Regions from separate parts of the Pseudolabrys sp. FHR47 genome, predicted to be linked through region 1. Evidence: riboswitches for the same ligand, from Rfam matches in the RefSeq annotation. Region 1 holds a riboswitch; the other holds the start of a gene.

Region 1 (4,118 bases):
CCGGCCGCCGCGAATGTCGGCGTCAACAGTGCCAACATAAATAGAGCGCATTGCAGACGCTTCACTGTCGTAGCGGATGACTCTTCCGCCCTCCGAATTATCGATACGCCACGGCAAATGCCGTGGCGTATCGCACTGGACTGTCCGGCGTTCTGCTTCCGGAACGCCGGTCGAATGCATTCATTTGAACACGGCGTTCGGGTTGTCGAGGCTGTCGGATTTTTCGAAGGCCACTTCGCCGAGATCGAGCACCGCAACCGCCCGTTCGATCGATTTTGTTTGATCGATGAGCGCGTCGATCGCCGCCTGCACCACCGCGTTGCCCTCCTTGTTGCCCTCTCCGATCATCTGATCGTAGGCTTCTTTCTCGCGCGCACGTTTGTCGATCACCTGGAACTTCACGACAGTGGCGTCGAGCTTGCCCTTGATCTCGCGGTCAAGTGCTGCGTCCTTGGCCGCCACCAATTGAGCGATCGACGCGCCTTTAATCACCTTGCCGTTCGAGCGCTTGTAGGTGCCGAGATAGACGTTGCGAATGCCGATGGCATCGTAGAGGTGCGAGACGTGCGTGTTGTCGGAGAAGCAATCGTGCTCTTCTTCCGGATCGTGCAGCAGCAGACCGAGCTTCATGCGCTCGCCCGCGAGTTCGCCGTATGACAGCGAGCCCATACCCTTGAGGATCGTCGCCAGGCCGGCCTTGGGTTCGCCATCGAGCAGGTTCTTGCGCGCGGCACCATCCTTGCGCCAGTTGGCGACCATCTCTTCGAGGTCGGCAACAAGCAGTGCGCTGGCCACGGCGAGATACTTCGCGCGGCGGTCACAATTGCCCCCGGTGCACTTCTTCATATCGAAGTCGGTGTAAGGACGCGTGCCCGCACCGGCATCGGTGCCGTTGATATCCTGTCCCCACAGCAGGAATTCGATGGCGTGATATCCCGTCGCCACATTCGCCTCGACCTTGCCGGCTTCATGGAGAACTTCCGACAGCAATTCCGGGGTGATCTGCGAGGCGTCGACTTCCTTGCCGACAACCGTCAGCTTCTTGTTGGCGATCACATTTGCCGCGTAGAGCGGATTTTTGTCGGACTCCTTGCCGTATTTCGCATCGACATAGTCGATCAATCCTTCGTCGAGCGGCCACGCATTCACGCGCCCCTCCCAAGCATCCACAATCGGATTGCCGAAGCGATAGACCTCGGTCTGCATATAGGGAATGCGCGCTGCCTTCCACGCCGCACGCGCCGTATCGAGCGCCTTCTTGCTCGGATTTGCGATCAGCGACTTGATCGCGGCATCGAGCGCTTTCGCCGCAACCAGCGAATCCTCATACCCGGCGAGCGCGATGTCGGCGTAAGTCGTCAGAACCGCCTTGGCGCCGGGCGTCTGCGCCGCGGCAGGCATCACACCGTACAGCGCAATAAAAACGGTCGCTATCAACAGTCGCAAATGCGCAATCATTTTCATTCTCCATCGAGACCAGCCGCAAAGGCATGAGCGGTGACGCGGCCGAAATATGCACGATACGATCGACGTTACTACCACCAACGCACGTTTTTGATGACGAAATATCTCTTTCAACTTATTCCAATCTGAAAGTGCGACGCGGCTCATACCTTCAGCCGACTCGTGAATGAAAGCGCGTCATTCGTTCGACTCGGCACGCACCATGAATGTGGCAGCAATCAGCGGCGCCGCAGGATGCGTCCGTCGCGCTTGTTCACCGAGTCACATCGTGTGTGTTTGGTCGATCATTCGGCGTCATCGACGAGCAGGATCGATAGCGACCGCGTGTTCGATCCTTCGTGTCGAACTCCTACTCGCGCGGCGACCGCAGCCGGCACTCGCAGGGCGCTGGCTCGCCCATCGCGAAGCCGCCGCCTGCTCATCGCAGTCATCGACGGGCCACTAGGCCCGCAATCAACAGACGCCGATTCGCGACACAGAATTTTTCCGCCGCCGCATTGACACTCGGGGCGAACGGGATACTAAATGTAGTTGTCACGGTCCTCTGAATCGCAAGATCAGGGGCCAAGAGGGAAGCCGGTGCGCCCAGTGTCCAAGGACAAAAGGGCAAGGCCGGCGCTGCCCCCGCAACTGTAAGCGGCGAGCCGACGTCGACAGTAAAGCCACTGAATCTCATCGGATTCGGGAAGGCCAGACGAACGCTACGACCCGCGAGCCAGGAGACCTGCCGTGACCAGATGTACGTCCTCGGGCGGGGTGCCCCGGTGGATCGCCAACGGCTTTCCGTAACGGGGAATGCTGCGCGCGAACCTTCGGCTCCGCTCCAACATATGGAATGAGCCGATGTCTCTCGCGCATGATGTTTCCTACTCGTCGAACATTGTTGTTCCCGTCCCGTCGGCAACCTCCACCCCTGCAGAGCCCGGCTACCAGGTCATCCGCCGCAATGGCGCGGTCACGGCTTTCGACGCATCGAAGATCTCTGTTGCCCTGACCAAGGCGTTCCTCGCGGTCGAGGGCCACAGCGCGGCGGCCTCGCGCCGCGTGCATGACATCGTCGAGGCATTGACCGGGCAGATCGTCGCCGGTCTCACCCGCCGCGCCGATGCCGGGCGCACCTTCCATATCGAGGACATTCAGGATCAGGTCGAACTGGCGCTCATGCGTGGTGAGCATCACAAGGTCGCGCGCGCCTATGTGCTTTATCGCGAGGAGCGCGCGCAGGAGCGCGCCAAGGCCAGGCCAGCGTCGACAACTGTCGTTGCCATTCCGGTGCTGCGAACCAAGCTCGACGACGGCTCCCTTATCTCGCTCGACACCGCGCGGCTCGATGCCGTGATCGCGGAAGCCTGCGCCGGACTCGACGGCGTTTCCGTGGAGGCGATCGCCACCGAAACCCACCGCAATCTCTATGACGGCATCTCACTCGACGAACTGGCGCTGGCGCCGATCCTTGCCGCCCGCACTTTGATTGAAACTGAGCCGAACTATTCGAAAGTGAGCGCGCGGCTACTGCTCGACAAATTGCGCCGCGAGGCGCTGAGCTTCGTTTCCGGCCATCCGCGTGAAGCGACGCAGGCGGAGATGAGCGCACGCTATGCCGAATACTTCGCACTCTATATCAAGTCCGGAATTGTCAATGAACTGCTCGATCCCGAACTCGGCCGCTTCGACATCGCCCGGCTCGCCGCCGCGCTCAAGCCCGAGCGTGACCTGCAATTCGACTATCTCGGCTTCCAGACGCTCTACGACCGTTATTTCCTGCATGTACGCGGCACGCGTTTCGAACTGCCGCAGGCCTTCTTCATGCGCGTGGCGATGGGTCTGGCGCTGCGCGAGATCGACCGCGAGGCCCGTGCCATCGAGTTCTACGATCTGTTGTCGTCCTTCGCCTTCATGGCTTCGACACCGACCTTGTTCAACGCCGGCACAACGCGGCCGCAACTCTCGTCCTGCTTCCTGACCACCGTCGCCGACGATCTCGACGGCATCTTCAAGGCGATCAAGGATAATGCCCTGCTCGCCAAATATTCCGGCGGCCTCGGCAATGACTGGACCAATGTCCGTGGCCTGGGCGCACACATCAAGGGCACCAATGGCGAAAGCCAGGGCGTCGTGCCATTCCTGAAGGTCGCCAACGACACTGCCATCGCCGTGAACCAGGGCGGTAAGCGGAAGGGCGCGGTCTGCGCCTATCTCGAGACCTGGCACGTCGACATCGAGGAGTTCCTCGACCTGCGCAAGAATACCGGCGACGACCGTCGCCGCACCCATGACATGAACACAGCGAACTGGGTGCCGGACCTGTTCATGGAGCGCGTTGCAACGGACGCCGGCTGGACCCTGTTCTCGCCGGACGAGACGCCCGATCTGCACGACCTTTACGGCCCGGCCTTCAAGGCCGCTTACGAGACCTATGAGGCCAAGGCGGCGCGCGGCGAGATCAAGGTGTTCAAGCAGGTGCGCGCTTCGGATTTGTGGCGCCGCATGCTCACTATGTTGTTCGAGACCGGACATCCCTGGGTCACCTTCAAGGACCCGTGCAACATCCGTTCGCCGCAGGGCCACGTCGGCGTGGTGCATTCGTCCAATCTCTGCACCGAAATCACACTGAACACCTCGGCCGACGAAGTTGCAGTGTGCAATCTCGGCTC
Region 2 (4,118 bases), 2.2 Mb from region 1:
TTACTCAGCATCGGCGCGAACTGCATCACCAGCGCCGAATCGCCCGTGATCGAAACTTCCACTGTGTCGCCCTTGGCGTTGGTGTAAGTACGGTTCGCCGCCGAGACGCCGCCTAATATGGCGCCGCCGACCGCGCTGGTCTGCGCCTTGTCGGCCTGCCAGCCGGACAACGGTTCGGGCAACAGCGCCACATAGCCTTCGGCATTCTTTTGCGCGATCAACTGCGAGGCAAGGTCGAGCGACTGCTTGGCGCCGGTCATGTCGCCGGCTTGGTAGGCTTTACGCCCCTGCTCGATGGCATCGAGAATATCGTCGGCCCGCGCCGGCGCCACTGCAAGCGCGATGAGCACAAGACCTGCGGTCAGTAGCGAACGTGGCATTGTTGCCCCCCTGGAATCACTTTCCGGGGCATCCTACCAATTTTTGAAGGTGTACCGCGCGGCCGGCGGCCGCGCGGTAGGCTGTTCCCTCGGCGTTACAGGGTCGAGACCTTGATACCGCCAAAGACGCCCACACCCGGCGCCTTCCAGCCGACCGGCACTTCGTAGCGCTTGTCGAACAGGTTATCGACGCGGCCGAATACCGTGACCTGCTTGTTGACCTCGTAGTTCGCGGCAATATTGACCACCGTGTAGCCTTGGAAATCGCGGGCCGTGAACCAAAGGCCCTGCCGGTCGAAATCCATCCACGGACCGACATAGACAACACTCGCCGAAAGGCCGAGCGCATCGCTGGCCTGATAGGACGCCGTGACATTGGCCTTGTGCTTCGGCCGGCGCAGCAACTCGGTATTGGCGATCTCATCCGTCGCGCCGGTGCGCGTGTAATCGGCGCGGAACCGGAGCCGGTCGCTAGCCTTGATATCGACGAAGGCTTCGTAACCTTCGGTCTTGGCCTTGCCGACATTGACGTAGGTGTTCACCGGCGTGAACACGCTGTTGATCAGATTCTCGATGTCGTTGCGGAAGTAAGTGACGCCGAAGCGCAGGCGGTCGCCGAACAAAGGCTGCTCGAAGCCGAGCTCCCAGCCTTTGCTGGTTTCCGGCTTCAGGTTTGGATTCCCGACATAGCTGTAGTCGCCGACGCCGTAGAGCTCGTACAAGGTCGGCGCCTTGAAGCCGGTGCCGTAGCTGCCCTTCAACTTGGTCTCGCTGCCCGGCACGACGAAAGCCGGCGCGACGCGCCAGGTCGTGTAGCTGCCGAACATGTCGTCGTCATCGACGCGCACATTGCCGACGATGAAGAAGCGCTCGGCGAATTGCGACTGTATCTCGACATAGCCGGCGGTGTTGCCGTTGCTGGCCGAATAGGAAATCGGCGTGCCGGTGAACGCCCCGTAGGTTTGCGTCTTGGCGCGCTCGTCCGAGCGCTCGGCACCGATCACCAGAGTATGCCCCTTGGCGACGGCGATCTCGCCGCGCCAATTCACGGCCGTGCGCGTCCCGTCATTGGTCGTTTCGGGATTGGCGTTGGGGTCCTTGTTGGTGCGTTGCGTATCGGAAACGTTGACGCCCACAGTGTTGATGAAGCGGCCATCGAAAGCGGCATAGACAGCCTCGGCGCGGCCGAAGAAGGCCTTGCTGGTGTAATCGGACCGGGTCGCATAAGGCGCCGTCGGAAATGTGCTTGGATCGTCGTTGGTGTATTTGAGCCGGGCATCGAGATAACGGCCGATGAGATTGACTTTGAGATCGTCCGTCACCTTCGCGCCGAGCCGGGTCGAATAGGTCATGTTGTCGTAGGAATTCGGATTGGCACCCTGCCCGGCCGGCAGCACGTAAGTCGGCGTGACGTCGATGTTTGTCGAGCGCAGATGCGCGACGCTGAAGGCATAGTCGAAGCGATCCTTGGCGCCGCTGACCGCCGCCGACTGGTTGAAGGTGCCGAGCGCGCCGCCTTCGAGCGTGGCCGTGGCCTTCGCCGGCCCCTCGCCTTTCCTGGTGGTGATCGAGATCACGCCGCCGATGGCATTAGCGCCGTAAAGACCGCCCTGCGGCCCGCGCAGCACCTCGACGCGCTCGATGTCGCCAGTGGCGATATGGGCAAGATCGATCGCACCGTTCGGCGTTGTCGGATCGCCAATATCGATGCCGTCGAGAAGTACCTTGACGTGGTTCGAATTGGTGCCGCGCATGAAGATCGCGGTTTGCCCGCCCGGGCCGCCAGTCTGCACCACGTTGAGGCCGGGCACATTGTTCAAAACGTCCGGCAACGTGCGGCGCTGGGTGCGGGCGATGTCGGCGGCGGTGATGACCGTCACCGAGCTGCCGATCTGGTCGAGCGGCGTCGCTATGCCGGTGGCGCTGACCGAGACCTCCGGCAGCACGACCGGTTCGGATTGTTGAGCCGATGCGGCCTGCACCGCGGCAATGACGGCCGCCGCACTCGCGGCAGCCAGATGAAAACGAGCCCCCATAACGCACATTCCTTCGATGGCGCCCGTCCTCGAACGGGCGCGCCGGGTGAAACCAAAACCCGGTGCGAGGAACATGCGAACGCAACGCGGACGATTGACGCCTCGAGACGCTCACCTGCCGATGTTCGCGGGAAAAACCATTCCAACGGACCATCGCACCGGCATTGACGTCACCGCTGCGAAAGCGCCGCTCCGTATGGACCGCCCGTCCACCGGTTGGGTGACTGCGCTGGCAGGTCTCCTGGCTCGCGGGTCATAGCCTGGCGCTTTTAAAAACGCCTTGTTGCGTCCGGCCTTCCCAGGCTCTCGCAGGAGACAAGCTCCGAGGAGAATTCCCAGTGGCCGTTCGGACGCGGGCTCGCCGCTCACAGTTGCGGGGGCAGCCACGGAATGCGCAAAATCGCTAAGCGACAACTATCGCCCGGCGACATTGCGGCCAACCGTGTTCCCTCTTTCGTCCCCGGAGCGACCCGGGGAACCAGCACAGGCAAATCATTCAATGGAACCGCAGGACGAGTCAAGCGCCGTCCCCACAGCGAAATTTCGCGGGTAAGGGATTAAACCGGCTTCACGGAATGTTTTTCTCGTCAGGCAGTCAAACTGTCGTAACCTACTGTTGCTGTGCCGGTTCAACCCAAGAGGTCCAGTCACCATGATCCTCTCCCGCTTCTTCCGCCACCTCCCCGCGGTCGCTGCCGCGGCTCTGCTCGTCACCGCCGTCGGCCTCAATGCTGTCTACGCGGCAGGAACTGACACGCCGACCGATGACAAGAAAAAGGAAAAGAAGAAAGGCAGCGCGATCGAGCAGCCCGAACAGCAGCTTGCTCACGCAAAAGCCTATGACGAATTTGTCCGCGGCTATCGTGCCGCCCGCGACATGATCCTCGCCGGTCAATACGACAAGGGCATTGCCGCCATGCACGCGCTCGGCCGCGACGACAATCCCGATGTCGCCAACTACATCGGCTATGCCAACCGCCGCATGGGTAACTACGAACAATCGAAGATCTGGTACGAGGCAGCGCTGAAGGCCGACCCGAAGCATACCCGCACATGGTCCTATTACGGCATGTGGCAGGCTGAACAGGGCAACCGCGTCAAGGCCAAGGAATACCTGACCAAGGTGGCTTCGCTGTGCGGCAATACGAGCTGCAAGGAGTACGTCGAGCTTAAATCGGTGATTGACGGCACCGGCACCTACTGATCGCCGCACGCGCCGTAACCGGCGACGATTGCGAGCGTCATTGTTAAACCGCCGGGGCAATGCCCGGCGGTTCTTTTTTGCCTGCCGCGATCAGCGCATCACAGAACGCAGAGCGTGGCACGAACGCGATTCGATTCGCGCGTGAGCGACATCGACCGCTGCGATACAGCCCCAAATATCCACCCGCCTCCCTGTAGAACGCGCTGGCGCCGCAATTCCGGATTTTCGCCAAGGCGATCTTTTTGCTCGGCAATTTGCAACTCAATCCTCTTCGATTGCACTCTAAATGGTTGTATTTTACAACTCAATGAACTAAACAAATTATGAATAAAATCAATTAATATTTAAGGTAAACAAGGTATTTTAATACTACGGGGTTGTGACGTTGATCAGCCGATCACGTAGCCCTCATGTTCGGCCTGTAAAGCCGTGCATTTCGTCGACTGTTGTCTGCCTGCCGGGACAATAAGGACCCATTGGAATGTCACAAGCTTCCTC

The links. Region 1 has a riboswitch for cobalamin ahead of E8Q40_RS19855 (ribonucleoside-diphosphate reductase subunit alpha). Riboswitches for the same ligand answer to the same signal wherever they lie in the genome.
Region 2: it holds a riboswitch for cobalamin, as region 1 does, so the genes downstream of both, E8Q40_RS09350 (TonB-dependent siderophore receptor) here and E8Q40_RS19855 (ribonucleoside-diphosphate reductase subunit alpha) in region 1, are expected to answer to the same signal.

What each region holds. Positions count from the first base shown of each region.
Region 1 is NZ_CP039740.1:4,076,958-4,081,075, forward strand. It holds gene E8Q40_RS19845 (di-heme oxidoredictase family protein) at 1-38, opposite strand, end outside; gene E8Q40_RS19850 (imelysin family protein) at 181-1,464, opposite strand; cobalamin riboswitch at 1,985-2,211, shown strand; gene E8Q40_RS19855 (ribonucleoside-diphosphate reductase subunit alpha) at 2,308-4,118, shown strand, end outside.
Region 2 is NZ_CP039740.1:1,899,665-1,903,782, reverse strand. It holds gene E8Q40_RS09355 (hypothetical protein) at 1-380, opposite strand, end outside; gene E8Q40_RS09350 (TonB-dependent siderophore receptor) at 476-2,416, opposite strand; cobalamin riboswitch at 2,630-2,914, opposite strand; gene E8Q40_RS09345 (tetratricopeptide repeat protein) at 3,069-3,620, shown strand.